Regions from separate parts of the Streptomyces sp. NPDC002088 genome, predicted to be linked through region 2. Evidence: riboswitches for the same ligand, from Rfam matches in the RefSeq annotation. Region 2 holds a riboswitch; each other region holds the start of a gene.
What was found. A riboswitch is a leader RNA that binds a small molecule or an ion and turns the genes downstream of it on or off. The one in region 2 is predicted to bind S-adenosylmethionine.
Positions count from the first base shown of each region.

Region 1: it holds a riboswitch for S-adenosylmethionine, as region 2 does, so the genes downstream of both, thrC (threonine synthase) here and ABT114_RS15610 (aminotransferase class V-fold PLP-dependent enzyme) in region 2, are expected to answer to the same signal.
Region 3: it holds a riboswitch for S-adenosylmethionine, as region 2 does, so the genes downstream of both, ABT114_RS28105 (ABC transporter substrate-binding protein) here and ABT114_RS15610 (aminotransferase class V-fold PLP-dependent enzyme) in region 2, are expected to answer to the same signal.
Region 4: it holds a riboswitch for S-adenosylmethionine, as region 2 does, so the genes downstream of both, ABT114_RS28270 (putative leader peptide) here and ABT114_RS15610 (aminotransferase class V-fold PLP-dependent enzyme) in region 2, are expected to answer to the same signal.

Region 1 covers NZ_JBEOXO010000012.1:92,947-96,680, reverse strand. Annotated here, with positions in the region: gene ABT114_RS25215 (alpha,alpha-trehalose-phosphate synthase (UDP-forming)) at 1-452, opposite strand, end outside; gene ABT114_RS25210 (glucosyl-3-phosphoglycerate synthase) at 559-1,530, opposite strand; SAM riboswitch class I at 1,711-1,851, shown strand; gene thrC (threonine synthase) at 1,869-3,155, shown strand; gene ABT114_RS25200 (MoaD/ThiS family protein) at 3,152-3,427, shown strand.
Region 2 covers NZ_JBEOXO010000006.1:270,556-274,289, reverse strand. Annotated here, with positions in the region: gene qcrB (cytochrome bc1 complex cytochrome b subunit) at 1-451, shown strand, start outside; gene trpD (anthranilate phosphoribosyltransferase) at 574-1,638, shown strand; SAM riboswitch class IV at 1,712-1,828, shown strand; gene ABT114_RS15610 (aminotransferase class V-fold PLP-dependent enzyme) at 1,990-3,351, shown strand; gene ABT114_RS15605 (Lrp/AsnC family transcriptional regulator) at 3,377-3,658, opposite strand; gene ABT114_RS15600 (rhomboid family intramembrane serine protease) at 3,655-3,734, opposite strand, start outside.
Region 3 covers NZ_JBEOXO010000014.1:152,516-156,249, reverse strand. Annotated here, with positions in the region: gene ABT114_RS28110 (ABC transporter permease) at 1-54, opposite strand, end outside; gene ABT114_RS28105 (ABC transporter substrate-binding protein) at 51-1,691, opposite strand; SAM riboswitch class IV at 1,949-2,058, opposite strand; gene ABT114_RS28100 (DUF1684 domain-containing protein) at 2,174-2,995, shown strand; gene ABT114_RS28095 (DUF427 domain-containing protein) at 3,209-3,734, opposite strand, start outside.
Region 4 covers NZ_JBEOXO010000014.1:188,188-191,921, forward strand. Annotated here, with positions in the region: gene ABT114_RS28260 (ABC transporter permease) at 1-288, opposite strand, end outside; gene ABT114_RS28265 (ABC transporter substrate-binding protein) at 292-1,911, opposite strand; gene ABT114_RS28270 (putative leader peptide) at 2,127-2,258, opposite strand; SAM riboswitch class IV at 2,278-2,390, opposite strand; gene ABT114_RS28275 (hypothetical protein) at 2,370-2,612, shown strand; gene ABT114_RS28280 (MFS transporter) at 2,807-3,734, shown strand, end outside.

The sequences.
Region 1 (3,734 bases), on a different contig from region 2:
AGGTGGTAGTCCTGCACCAGCACCGCCGCCCCCTCGGACGCCTGCTCGGCCAGTGCCTCGGCGAAGGCGCGGTTGTACGTCTCGTACGACGCCCACTGGCGCCGGAACTCCGCGTCGAAGACCGGCTCCAGCGGTGTCTGGTACAGCATGTGGTGGATGAACCAGAGCACGGAGTTGGCGATGCCGTTGTAGGCGTCGGCGTGCACGTCGGCCGGGATGTCCAGCATCCGTACGCCCGCCTCGCCCACTCCGCGCCGGACCGCCTCGCGGTCGCCCTCGGACAGGGCGGAGCACACCCACAGTGCCCCGGCGTCGGGGCCGATGGCCGACAGGCCCGAGACCAGCCCGCCGCCGCCCCTGCGGGCGTGCAGCGAGCCGTCCTCGCGCACCTCGTACGAAACCGGGCCGCGGTTGGACGCGACCAGCACCTCAGCACCGTGCGTGGAAGCCATACGCCTCAACCTAGCCCGGGTCGGAAACACTCAAACGTACGCAAGGCCCACAACAGTCCGGAAAGATTTGTATACGACAGCGGGATCCCGTTACCGTGTGCATCCGTCACGCCACCTTCCGTGACGCGTACTCCGCGATTTCGGCCATCGGCGGCCGCTCCTCCGTGTCCACGGAGTACGTGCGCGGCTCGAAGCCGTCCTCGCCCCGCTCGAACTGGGTGAGGGAGGGCCGGATCAGGTGCCCGCGGGCCATCCGCAGCTGCGCGGTGCGGTAGATCGCGGCGGCCATGCGGCCCAGCGCCTGCCCGTCCTGGTGCCGGTGCTTGCGCACGCCCACGTCCACCTGGGCGAGGGCGTCGAGGCCCACCAGGTGCAGCGAGTCGACCAGCATGCCCAGTTCCACCCCGTACCCGACCGGGAAGGGGAGCTGTTCCAGCAGCGAGCGGCGGGCCGCGTACTCGCCGCCGAGCGGCTGCACGAAACCGGCCAGCCGAGGCCAGTGCATGTTCAGCAGCGGGCGGGCCATCAGCTCGGTCACCCGGCCGCCCTGGCCGGCGGTCCTGCCGGAGGCGAGCGAATCCAGCTCAGTGCCCAGCGGGCGGTCGTACATGCCCTTGACGAGATCGACGTCCGGGTCGGTGAGCAGCGGGCCCACGATCCCGGAGACGAAGTCGGAGGAGAACTCCTTCAGGTCGGCGTCGATGAAGCAGACGATGTCCCCGCGGGTGACCAGCAGGGATCGCCAGAGCACCTCGCCCTTGCCCGGTACGGCCGGGATGCGGGGCAGGATGTCGTCGCGGTGGACGACCCGGGCGCCCGCGGCGGCGGCCACCTCGGAGGTGCGGTCGGTGGATCCCGAGTCGACGACGACGATCTCGTCGACGAGCGGGACCTGCTGCATGAGGTCGTGACGGATCACGGCGACGATGTCGCCGACGGTCTCCTCCTCGTTGAGCGCGGGCAGGACGACGGAGACCGACTGGCCCCTGGCGCGTTTCGCGGCGAGGATCTGGTGGAGCGGGCGATCGGTCACGGACCAGGAGCGTGTGCTCAGCCAGCGCTCGACTTCTTCCAGCACAGTGGCGGCTCCTTCTACGTTCTCGCGGCGGGAAAGGGGCCCGCCGCGGTAGCGGCTGATGGGCACAGGCATCTCGCGGTTCGGACGACTCTCTCAACTGTCCTGGCCGTCGGTTACAGTCTTGAACAACGCGGGTGACCATCGCATGTCCGGGGTGGCCCGCCGTTCACAACTTCATACCGCTCATCCAGAGGGGCAGAGGGATACGGCCCGATGAAGCCCCGGCAACCCTCCAGTCGGCTCTCGTTCACCGCGAGGCTCCCGGCTCGGGAAGGTGCCAAATCCGTCTCACGGCGAAGTGCGTCGTGAGGAAGATGAGGAGAAAGGGCCTCGCCTCCATGGCTGTGCAGACTGTTGCAAGCACCACGAACTCCGTCGATCTGGGCCCCGCCGCGGCACTTTCCTGCCGCGAGTGCGGCCACCGCGTGCCGCTCGGCCCGGTCTTCGCCTGCGAGGAATGTTTCGGCCCGCTCGAGATCGCGTACGACTTCTCGGCCTATGACGCCGAGGAGCTCCGCAAGCAGATCGAGGCGGGACCCGCGAACATCTGGCGCTACGCACCCCTGCTGCCCGTCCCCGCGGACGTGGCGACCAAGCCCAACATCAACCCCGGTTGGACCAAGCTCGTCAAGGCCGACAACCTGGCGCGCGAGCTCGGTGTCGACGCCGGCAAGCTCTTCGTGAAGGACGACTCCGGCAACCCGACGCACTCCTTCAAGGACCGCGTCGTCGCCCAGGCCATCGAGGCCGCCCGCGCCTTCGAGTTCACCACCCTCTCCTGCTCCTCCACCGGCAACCTGGCCGGTGCCGTCGGCGCCGCCGCCGCCCGGGCCGGCTTCCGCTCCTGCGTGTTCATCCCGCAGGACCTGGAGCAGGGCAAGGTCGTCATGGCCGCCATCTACGGCGGCGAGCTCGTCGGCATCGAGGGCAACTACGACGACGTGAACCGCTTCTGCTCCGAGCTGATCGGCGACCCGGCGGGCGAGGGCTGGGGCTTCGTCAACGTCAACCTGCGGCCGTACTACGCGGAGGGCTCGAAGACCCTCGCGTACGAGATCTGCGAGCAGCTCGGCTGGCAGCTGCCCGACCAGTTGGTCGTCCCCATCGCCTCCGGCTCCCAGCTCACGAAGATCGACAAGGGTCTGCAGGAGCTGATCAAGCTCGGCCTGGTCGAGGACAAGCCGTACAAGATCTTCGGTGCGCAGGCAGAGGGCTGCTCGCCGGTGTCCGTGGCGTACAAGGCCGGCCACGACGTCGTACGCCCCCAGAAGCCGGACACCATCGCCAAGTCCCTCGCCATCGGCAACCCGGCCGACGGGCCGTACGTCCTGGACATCGCGCGCCGCACGGGCGGTGCCGTGGAGGATGTGACGGACGAGCAGATCGTGGACGCGATCAAGCTGCTGGCGCGGACCGAGGGCATCTTCGCCGAGACGGCGGGCGGGGTGACGGTGGGCGTGACGAAGAAGCTCATCGAGGCCGGCCTGCTCGACCCGGCCAAGACCACTGTCGTGCTGAACACCGGCGACGGTCTGAAGACTCTCGACGCGGTGGCCGGTACCGGCCTGACCGCGACGATCCGCCCGAACCTCGACTCCTTCCGAGAGGCTGGCCTCGCATCATGAGCGTCAACGTCCGCATCCCCACCATCCTGCGCACCTACACCGGCGGTAGGGCCGAGGTGAGCGCCGAGGGCGCGACCCTCGCCGAGGTCCTCTCCGACCTGGAGAAGAACCACGCCGGCATCGCGGCCCGCGTCCTCGACGACCAGGGCAAGCTGCGCCGGTTCGTCAACGTGTACGTCAACGACGACGATGTCCGCTTCGAGCAGGGTCTGGAGACGGCGACCCCGGACGGCGCCGGTGTCTCCATCATTCCGGCGGTCGCCGGAGGCTGATCATTACCATCGGTAACCGCGGTTACCGAGTGTTCATCCCGCGGCATTGCCGCTCATGGATACAGTGCCCCCTCCGCGAGAGAAGCGGAGGGGGTAATTCAGTGTGATTGAGCGCGGTACAGTTGGGGAACCCGCTCCCGATTCCAGGGATTGCGGCCCTCGCGACCTGCCGCACGGCCGATGAGAAGTAGCCAAAGTGTGCAGGTCTTTTGCGCCTTTCGCTCCCTATGCCCGGCCCAACTTGCCCTGAAACCAGGCGAATTGTGGGTAGATTCCGGACCCGTCATGCCCGGATTTCTCGTCCGAT
Region 2 (3,734 bases):
GCTCGTCGGTGGCGGCAACGACCTGTGGGCCACGCACTTCCACCTGTCGATCAACTCGATCACCTGGTTCGTCCGGATCTTCTTCTTCGTCGGACCGGTCATCGCGTTCCTGATCACCAAGCGGATCTGCCTCGGCCTCCAGCGCCGGGACCGGGACAAGGTGCTGCACGGTCGCGAGACCGGCACCATCAAGCGCCTGCCGCACGGTGAGTTCATCGAGATCCACGAGCCGCTCAGCCAGGAGCAGCTGCACACCATCACGGCGCACGAGCAGTACCAGCCGCTCGAGATCGGCCCGACGGTCGACGAGAACGGTGTCGAGCGCAAGGTGAAGGGTTCCGAGAAGTTGCGCGCCAAGGTCAGCAAGGCGTACTTCAACGAGGACAGCCAGATCCCGAAGCCGACCGTCGACGAGTACAAGGAGATCACGAGCGGCCACGGCCACCACTGATCGCTGCGCTCGCCACGCGCACAGAAGGGCCCCGTCCGGTCTTCGGACGGGGCCCTTCGCCGTGCCCGGCGGATGGATAGGCTGTAACCAGCTTGTACGTGTCTACGAACCAGGAGCGGCTGATGAGCGCTGTGACCCCCGCTGGAGGCGACACCGCGGCGGGCCGTTCCTGGCCCGCGGTACTGAACGGTCTGCTGGAGGGCCGCGACCAGAGCGCGGAGAACACCGCCTGGGCGATGGACCGGATCATGCGCGGCGAGGCGACCGACGCGCAGATCGCCGGGTTCGCGGTGGCGCTGCGGGCCAAGGGCGAGACCGTCGAGGAGATCACGGGCCTCGTCCGGGCCATGTACGAGCACGCGAACGTGATCCAGGTGCCGGGCGCCACCGTCGACATCGTCGGTACGGGCGGCGACGGCGCGAAGACGGTGAACATCTCCACGATGTCCTCGATCGTCATCGCCGGCACCGGTGCCAAGGTCGTCAAGCACGGCAACCGGGCCGCGTCGTCGGCGTCGGGTGCCTCGGACGTCCTGGAGAAGCTCGGGGTCAATCTCGAGCTGACGCCGAAGCGGGTGGCGGAGGTCGCCGAGGAGGCCGGGATCACCTTCTGCTTCGCGGTGAAGTTCCATCCGGCGCTGCGTCATGTGGCGGCGGCGCGCGGTCAGTTGGGCATCCGGACGGTGTTCAACTTCCTGGGTCCGCTGACCAACCCGGCGAAGGTGAAGTCCCAGGCGATCGGCGTCGCCGATCTGCGCATGGCGCCGATCATCGCGGGCGTCTTCGCCGAGCGCGGCAACTCCTCGCTGGTGTTCCGCGGCGACGACGGCCTCGACGAGCTCACCACGACGTCCACCTCCCGGGTATGGGTCGTCCGGGACGGCAAGGTGAGCGAGGAGGCCTTCGACCCGCGGGACGTCGGCATCGAGCTGGTGCCGGTGGAGGCGCTGCGGGGCGCCGACGCGTCGTTCAACGCGGACGTGGCGCGCCGGTTGCTCAACGGCGAGACCGGCCCGGTTCGGGACGCCGTCCTGCTGAACTCGGCGGCGGCGCTGGTGGCGCTGGAGCCGGGCTCCGGGACGCTGGCCGAGCAGATCCGCGCCGGCATGGCCAAGGCGGCGGAGGCGATCGACTCGGGCGCGGCCAAGCGGACGCTGGAGCGCTGGGTGGCCGTCAGCAACGCGTAGCGGATGTGAGTGCGGTCCCGTAATCCGGACACGAGTTGCGGGACCGCGATCACTTCACGTACTTTCCTCTTCAGGTCATGAGTGACAGTCATGAGGCCCCGGCCGACTGTCCGGCAACCCTCCGTCCGTGGCGGGGTGCCCCGGGTGAAGACCAGGCCGTAGGCAGTGAGGTCTACGGCAAGCGCGGACCCCTCGCAAACCAGGGGTCCTGGTCGTCGAGGGAGCCTTCCGTGAGCAAGCGAATGCGATAGGGCGTAGAGCCCCGCCTCCGCATACCCCTTTCACCTTTCTCCGTGCTTGAGCCGTACCTGCTCGCGCGGTGATTCCTCTTGCTTCTCACAGGAGTTCACCATGTCCGTCTCCACCGCTGCCGCCGACCAGTCGCTTTGTGCCCCGCTGCCCGTTCTGGGCCGGGATGTCACCGTCCCGCTCGTCACGGGCGGCGAAGTCACCTACGCCGCGCTCGACTACGCGGCCAGCGCCCCCGCCCTCCAGCGCGTCTGGGACGACGTGGCGGCGTACGCCCCGTACTACGGCAGCGTCCACCGCGGCGCCGGCTACCTCTCCCAGCTCTCCACGGACCTCTTCGAGAACGCCCGCAGGACCGTGGCGGAGTTCCTCGGCTGCCGTACCGGCGACCAGGTCGTCTTCACCCGGTCCACCACCGACTCCCTCAACCTCCTCGCGGCCGCGCTGCCCGCCGACTGCCAGGTCTTCGTCTTCGAGACCGAGCACCACGCCTCGCTGCTGCCCTGGAAGGACGCCCGGGTCACCTACCTCGACGCCCCGCGCACCCCGCGTCAGGCCGTCGAGACCCTGGAGCGCGCCCTCGCCGACCGCGACCCCTACGGCCCGGCCCTGGTCTGCGTCACCGGCGCCTCGAATGTCACCGGCGAGCTGTGGCCCGTACGGGAGCTGGCCGCGGCCGCCCACGCGCACGGCGCCCGTATCGTCCTGGACGCCGCCCAGCTCGCCCCGCACCACCCGGTGTCGCTCCAGGACCTCGACGTCGACTGGGTCGCCTTCTCCGGCCACAAGCTGTACGCCCCGTTCGGCTCCGGCGTCCTGGCCGGCCGCGCGGACTGGCTGCGTGAGGCCGAGCCGTACCTGGCGGGCGGCGGCGCCAGCCGCAAGGTCACCCGGCGCGAGGACGGGGGAGTGGACGTGGAGTGGCACGAGAGCGCCGCCCGCCACGAGGCCGGCTCGCCGAACGTCATCGGCGCCTACTCCATCGCCTCCGCCTGCAAGGCCCTCACCGAGGCCGGCTTCGACACGCTCGTCGCCCGCGAACAGCACCTGATCGACACCGTCCGCGCGGGCCTCGCCGAGGTCCCCGAGGTCAGGATCCTGTCCCTCTTCGGCGACGACGCCCCGCGCGTGGGCGTGATCTCCTTCGTGGTGGAGGGCTGGAACAGCTCCCACTTCGCCGCGGCCCTCTCCGCCGAGTACGGCATCGGCGTCCGCGACGGCCTCTTCTGCGCCCACCCCCTGGTCCGCACCCTCCTGGGCAGCGACCCCCAGAGCCAGGGCGAGTGCGGCACCCCCGAGGCCGCGCCGGGCGAGAAGTCCCTCAACGCGATCCGGGTCAGCTTCGGCGCGGGCACCCCCGACGAGCACGTGGAGCGCTTCGTGAACGCGGTGAAGGAACTGGTCACGGACGGCGCGAAGTGGCAGTACCGCACGGAGGACGGCCGCTGCGTCCCGGCGGTCTGACCGGAAAGCTCCTACGAGGCGGTGTTCACGAGTCGAGACCGATCGCGAACGCCGCCTCGAGGTCATGCTGCGAATACGTACGGAAGGCGACGTGCGTGTCCGTGCCCTCCACCCCGGGGATCTTGCTGATCCGGCCCGGGATGACCTCCGCCAGATCCTCGTGCTGCCGCACCCGCACCATCGCGATCAGGTCGTACGTGCCGGTGACGGAGAAGACCTCGCTCACGGAGTCCAGCGCGGCGATCGACTCCGCGATCTCGGGAATCCGGTCCACGCTGGTCTTGATCAGGACGATCGCGGTGATCACGGCTGGTTCTCTCCCTCGGGGGCCGGAACTGGGGCGGACTTCACTCTAGTGGTACGGCCGAACCTGGCCCACGCGT
Region 3 (3,734 bases), on a different contig from region 2:
GTCGGCGGGGCTGCCGACGACGCCGGGGGCCGTCTCCTGGGGCAGGGCGCTCACTTCTTCGAGAGCCCCGCCCAGCGGAACGTGTACGCGCTGGTCAGCGCGTCCGGCACCCCGCTGACGTCGGTACGGGTGACGATCGCTGTGGACCCCTGGAGCAGCGGCAGCAGCGGCACCTGCGCAGCGGCCTTGTCCTGCGCCTGCTTCAGCAGTTCGGTCCGCTTGGCAGCGTCGGTCTCCGTCTCCTCCTTCTTGATCAGCTCGCGTACGGCGGGGTCGGAGTAGTCGTTGGCGACCCAGCTGTTGGCCGAGTAGAAGGGCGAGAGGTAGTTGTCGGCGTCGAGGTAGTCGGCGTACCAGCCGAGTTGGTAGAGCGGGTACAGGTGCTTGATGCGGTCCTTGCCGTACTGGGTCCACTCGGTGGACTGCAGGTTCACCTTGAACAGGCCGGTGGCCTCCAGCTGGGTCTTGATCAGCGCGTACTCGTCCGCCGAGGACGAGCCGTAGTGGTCGCTGTTGTACTGCAGGTTGAGGGTGACCGGGGTGCTCACCTTCGCCGCCTTCAGCCTCGCCGCGGCCGCCGCCTTGTCGGGGCCGCCCTTCTTGTCGCCGTAGAGCGACTTGAAGGAGGGCGCGGCTCCGGTCAGGCCGTCGGGCACGGAGCTGTAGAGCGGCTGGTAGCTGTTCTTGTAGACCTGCTGGGCGAGTTGGGCCCGGTCGACGGAGTCGGCGACCGCCTGACGGACCGCCAGCGCCTTCGCCTTGTCGGCGTTCTTGGTCTTGGTGCCGTACGGCTGGGTCTGGAAGTCGAAGACGATGTAGCGGATGCCGTTGCCGGAGCCGGTGTGGACCTTGACGCCCTTCTTCTTGGCCAGGTCGTCGAGGTCGGCGGTCGCGAGCGTGCGGTAGACGGCGTCGATGGTGCCCTGCTGGACGTCGAGCTTCAGGTTGCTGGCGGTGGTGTAGTACTTGAGCTGGACGTTCTTGGTCTTCGGGGTGCCCTGTTGGCCCTGGTAGGCACTGTTGGCGGTGAAGGAGACCAGCGAGTTCTTGTCGTAACTGGTAACGCCGTAAGGGCCGTTCCAGGGCTTGCCCGCGACGATCGACTTGTCGTCGAGGATCTTGTCCGCCGGGTAGACCTGCTCGTCGACGACGTAGCCGGCCGCCGTGGACAACACCTGTGGGAACAGCGTGTCGTTGGCCGACTTGAGGGTGAAGACGACGGTGGTCGGCGTCGGGGCGGCGACCGAGGCAAGGTTGTACAGCAGAGACGACGGGCCGTTCTCGTCGGCGATCTTCAGCGTGCGGTCGAAGCTGAACTTGACGTCGGAGGACGTCAGTTGATGCCCGTTGGCGAACTTCAGACCCTTCTTGAGGGTGACCGTGTACTCCTTGGGCCCGGTCAGCCTGATCCCGGTGGCCAGGTCCGGGGAGGCCTCCGTGGAGCCGTTCTTCACGCTGAGCAGGGTCGAGTAGACCTCGCTCTCGATGGTGCCGGAGCCCGCGTCCCAGGCGCCTGCCGGGTCCAGGCTGGTCACCTGGTCCGTCGTGCCGATGGTGAGCGCCTCGGTGGGGGCCGCGTCACTGCCGTCCTTGGTGCTGGTGCAGCCGGTCAGGGCCACGAGGAACGCCGCGCTGAGGGAAAGGACGCCGAGGCCGGATCGGAGCGGTCTGGGCGTGATGTGTTGTGCCATGGCTGGTCTCTGCTTCCGCATGGGTGGGTACGCGAAGGAGCCGCGCCGGGCTGTATCTGCCGGACGGCGCGCGTCGTCGCGTGAAGGCGCAGGAAAAGGGAGTTGGTGAAGCGTCGGCGCGTTTGCCGCCGACGGCTCAGTCAGTTCTGACAGAGACAGCTGCAGACCAGCAGCAGATCCACATGACGTCGGGAGCACAGCACGAGGCCACGTGCCACGTCGTCCTCCTGGGAGTGTCGTCGGCCCTCGGGCCGAAGGAAACGCACTTGCAGAACAGGGAAATCCGCCGAGCTTTCACCTGGGGCACCCCACTGCGTCGAGGGTTGCCGTCCGGCCAGCCAGGGCTTGATCACCGGAACTCGTAGCTCGCGCTCACCGTAGATCGACAATTCTCTCGGCGTCAAGAGTTCCCTCTGGCGGGATGACCTGCGCAGGCCCGGTGGTTGCACGAAGAACGACCAGTGCTGCGAGAAGGAGCCGATATGACCGTCCAAGACGTCGACCGGGTGAGCTTCGTGCAGGAGTGGGAGGAGTGGCACCGGCAGAAGGAAGCGGTGCTGTCCGGCCCGCACGGGTTCCTCGCGATCACCAGCCTCCGCTGGCTGAGCGAGGAGCCCACCCGGTTCGAGGACGCGCCCGGAGCCTGGTCGAGCACCGCCGACGGGGTCGTGGTCGAACTCGACGAGGGCGAGGAGATCACCGTCGACGAGCAAGTGGTCCACGGCCGCCACGACTTCGGTGTCCTTGCCGAGCGCAGCAGTGTGTACATCGGCTGGGGCGACGCGGTGATCGAGGTTGCCAAGCGCGGCGGGCACGACATCGTGCGGCCCCGCCACCCTGGCAACCCGCTGCGTACGGCCTTCACAGGCACGCCGGCCTACGAGCCCGACCCGCGCTGGGTCCTCTCCGGCCGCTTCCTGCCCTTCGACTCCCCGCGCCCGGTGACCGTCGGTGCCGCCGTCGAGGGTCTGGAGCATGTCTACGACTCCCCCGGCCAGGTCGAGTTCGAACTGGACGGCACACCGCACCGGCTCACCGCCTTCAACGGCAGGACGCCCGGCGCCCTCATGGTGCTGTTCACCGACAAGACCTCCGGCGTGACCACTTACGCGGCGAACCGCTCCCTCCAGCTCCCAGCCCCCGACGCCGAGGGCAGGGTGACGATCGACTTCAACCGCGCCGCCAACCTGCCCTGCGCCTACACGGATCTGGCCACCTGCCCGCTTCCTCCGACCGAGAACCGGCTGCCGGTCGCGATCGAGACGGGCGAGAGGATCCCGCTGGAGCGCGGCGGACGACTCTGACGGGACGCGCGTCTCCTGGCCCCCGTCATCGCCGTCGTCCGTGGCCGTTGGCGGGGGCAGGATGCCGCCGTGGGCGCTGAGCCGGCCGTCGACCGGGACGGTCACTACTCCGGGGCCGCGAAGACAGCGAGCCGCCCAGCCGATGCGCCCGTGCGTGAGGTGGTCGGGCCGTCCCGGAAGACCTCCAGCGGTTCGAGCGCGTCGCTGTGAACGTCATGTGCGCTGTTGCTCCGAGAGCGTCCTGGTGAAGTGGGTGACGGGGCGCTCCACCCGTTCGCCGTCGAGGGTGATGTCGACCGTCTCGTTGTAGAAGGCGAGGAGCCCCTGGATGGCGCCGACCGCGGGCAGCGGGTCCGGGTAACTCCAGACGAGGTTGGGCGGGACGTCGGCCTCACCGCGCCACGACCAGTACTCGGCGGTGCCCTTGTACGGGCAGCCGGTGTGATGGTCGGTGGCTTCGAGCAGGTCGAGGCGGACGTCCTCGCGCGGGATGTAGTAGCGGGTGGGCAGGCCGGTCTCGAAGAGCAGGACCGGCCGGTGGGTGTCCGCGACGAGCGTGCCGTCGATCTGGATCACGAGGTGACGGCTGCTGGGGAGGGCGTCCACCCGCTTGTGCGGGTCACGGGGGTGGATGAAGATCTCTTCCTCCTCCTCGTACCAGTGGTCCAGGCCCCGCCCGACGCGCCGGAACCACTCGAAGGCGATGTGGCCGGCCAGGTCGTCGGCCGGGTAGGTCCAG
Region 4 (3,734 bases), on a different contig from region 2:
CAGGGTGGAGGTCACCGGGCGGCCGGTGGAGACCGCGTCGCCGAAGTTGCCGCGCACCGCCCGGCCGAGATACTCGGCGTACTGCACCAGCACCGGCTTGTCGAAGCCGTACTCGTGCCGCAGCGCGGCGAGTTGGGCCGGATCGACCTGCCCCGAGTCCATCCCGGCACCGGCCATCGCGGTCACCGGGTCACCGGGCAGGAAGTCCAGTACCAGGAACGACACCGTGTAGGCCGCCCACAGCACCCCGACCGCCTGCGCCAGCCGCTTGAACACATAGCGACGCATGCGCTAGCCGATCCAGGTGTCGTGCAGCTGGATCCGGCTGCCCGAGTCGAAGTCGAGGTCGTGCACCTTCTTCGACACGCCCAGCTGGGTCTGGAGCTCCACCACCGGCGCGTAGTACGCGTTCTGCACGAGCAGCTTCTGTGCCTCGCCCACCAGCTGCTTGCGCTTCGCGGTGTCCGTGGTCGCGGCCTGCGCGGACAGCGCCGTGTCCAGTGAACTGGCAGACAGGTGGTAGAGGTTGGCCAGCTGGGTGGAGAAGGAGCTGCGCAGGATGTCGGGGTCGGAGCGGGTCACGTTGCCCCACACCACGTCGAAGTCACCCGACTGGAGCGTGGTGGAGAACTGGCTGACCTGGAGCTGCTTGAGCACCACGTCGACCCCGACGGCCTTCAGCTGCTGCTGGACCAGCTCCAGTGCGGGCTGGTTGGTGGCGGAGTTGGGGAACCAGGTGATGGTCAGGCTCAGCTTCTTGCCGTCCTTGGTGCGGATGCCGTCGCTGCCCGCCTTCCAACCGGCCGCGTCCAGCAGGGACTTCGCCCTGGCCGCGTCGAAGGCGAGGTCTGAGGCGAGGTTGGTGTAGTCGGGTGTGGTGTGCGCCAGGACGCTGGTCGCCGGCTGGGTGCCGGTCGGGAACACGGTGTCGGCGATCTGCTGCCGGTCGATGGCGGACAGGATCGCCTGGCGCACCTTCGTGTCCTTCAGGGCAGGCCGGGAGTTGTTGAGCCCCAGGCCGAACACCACGCCGGGGTTGGCCCGGCGCTGGAGAGTGACCTGGCCGCCCTTGAGCGCGGCCTCGTTGGCCTTGCCGACGCTGCTGATCGCGTCCACCTGTCCGGACTGGAGACTGCCGGCCCGGACACCGGCCTCGGGCACGACCTTGAACACCAGCTTGTCCAGGTAGGCCTCGCCCTTCTGGGACCACAGCGAGGAGCCCCAGCCGTAGCCGGTGCGCTTGACCAGGGTGATCGACTGGTTCTGCACATACTGCTTCAGCACGAACGGCCCGGATCCGATCACGCCGTCGCTGCACTTCTGCTGCGGGGTCTTCTTCACGCTCGCCGACGACTCGATGCCCAGCGTATGGGTCGAAGTCGCCTGGAGAAACTGGGCGTTGGGCACCTTGAAGGTCACCTTGACGGTGAGCGGGTCCACCACGGTGGTGCTCTTGACGCCGCTCAGATAGCCCTGGGCGAGGGTCCCCAGGGCGCCGAGCTTGGGCACCGCGTCGAAGTTGTCCTTGACCACCTGTGCGGTCAGCTCGGACCCGTCGCTGAAGGTGACACCCGACCGCAGATGGAAGGTGAACGTCGTCGCCTCGGAGTCGATGTCCCAGCTCTTGGCCAGCCACGGCACGATCTTGCCGGTCTCGGGGTCCTGGTCGGTCAGGGAGTCCACGGTCTGGCGCACCGAGTAGATGCTTTCGTTGCTGCCGGACTGTTGTGGGTCCACGCAGCCGGCGTCGGAACCCACCGCGAAGGTCAAGGTGCCGCCGGACTTCGCCTGGCCGCTTCCGCTGCCGGAGTCGTCACCGCCCGACCCGCAGGCGGTCAGCAGAACACTGGTGGTCAGCAGGGCGGCCAGGGGCGCCCATCGGGAGAGTCTGAAATCCGGGAGTGCTGTCACGGAGGGGTTTCTCCTACTCGTGTTCACCAGGCACGGGGTGCCGTGCGAGGCACGGCCGTGCATGGGCGTGCGGGCCCGGCCGGATCGGCACCGGCAGCGGGGGAGCGCTGTACAGACAGGGGTCAGGGGGGATGACACCGAGAGCGGTGGCAAGGGGAAAGGGAGGAAGGAGCCGTGGCTGGGTAGCGGACGTCAGCCGACGTCGGCCGAGCTCGTCAGGCCTGACAGAGGCAGCTGGTCGAGCGCTTCAGATCGATGTGGCGTCGGCGCGAGAGCCGGGAGAACGCCGTGGCGTCGGCGGAGGAGACAGCTGGGCCACCACAGTGCCGCATGCCGGTCCTCCCCATCTCCGGCCCCGGTCCCGGGGCCACGCGCTTGCGGGAATCGTCGTGATCCCGCCGGGCTTTCACCTGGAGCACCCCACCGCGTGGGAGGGTTGCCGGTCAGCGAGCCAGGGCTTGACGCTGACACTCAATGCCGGTCGCGATGCTACGGAGCGGTCTCGTCGTACGTCAATGCCGGAATCGGGCGCCCTGTTCGAGAAGGCGGGGCCGTCTCACGTGCCGGGACGCGTGGTGGACGCTCCTCGCGCCGTGTGCTTTGATCCGGCCATGGAGACCGCAGGTCAGGCACGCACCGTGCTGCTCGATCCCTTCTGGGTGGGCCGCCGCGCCGATCAGTTCGACCAGACCTGTCGCTGACCACTCGCTCCCTTCAGTCCTTTCTGCGCCCGTGCACCGCCGTGCCTTCGCGCGGATCCGGACCGGCATCGCCGGCCGCCTCCGCGGCGAACATGTCGTGCGGCCCTTCTCACGCCCGCCCCGGCCGCCCCGGGGCTCTCGCTGCGACGCGTCCGTCGCGCGCACCACCTGGCCGACCCATCGGAAAGAGACGCATGGCCGTCAACAGCACCGCCCCGGCAGGGGTGTTCGCCGCGCTGCGGGTCCGTGACTACCGGATCTACTGGAGCACGGGACTGGTGTCCAACGTCGGTAGCGCCATGCAGGGGGTCGCGCTGGACTGGTACGTCCTGACGCTCACCCACAGCGGGACCGCGCTCGGCTGGGTCGTGGGCCTTCAGTTCGCCCCAGTGCTGCTGTTCGGTCTGTGGGGCGGGGTCATAGCCGACCGGTACGACCGGCGGACCCTGCTGCTGTGGACCCAGACGCTGTACGCCGTGCAGGCCCTGCTTCTGACGGTGATGGTGCTCTGCGGCCATGCCCCGCTGTGGCTTCTGTACGTCCTGTCCTTCGCCCTGGGCTGCGTGTTCACGGTGGAGAACCCCGCTCGCCTGTCCTTCGTCACCGAACTGGTCGGCCGGGCACTGATCCCGAAGGCGGCGGGCCTGAACATCCTGTCCCTGAACGCCGCCCGCCTGATCGGCCCGGCGATCGCCGGTGTGCTGATCGGGGCGATCGGTACCGGGTGGGTGTTCGCTCTCAACGCCGTGTCCTTCACCGTCGTCCTCGCGGGTCTGCTGTCGATCCGCCCACGGGCGCCGGAGACACACGCCGTCTCCCGGCCCCCGTGGACGGGAGCGGGGGCGGAGGGGCTGCGCTATGTGGCCGCGCGGCCCGAACTCGTCGGCGTGTTCACGATCTTCGGCCTGGTCGCCACCTTCGCGGTCAACTTCCCGACCACGCTGACCCTGTTCGCCGGCCGGGTCTTCGACGTCGGCTCCCGGGGGCTCGGCATCATGAACACGGCCCTGGCCATCGGCACCGTCGCCGGCACTATCGCCGCCACGCGCGGTATCTCGCCCCGGGTGCGGACCGTCGTGGTCGGCGCGTTGCTGTTCGGCGGTTTCGAGGCACTGGCGGCAG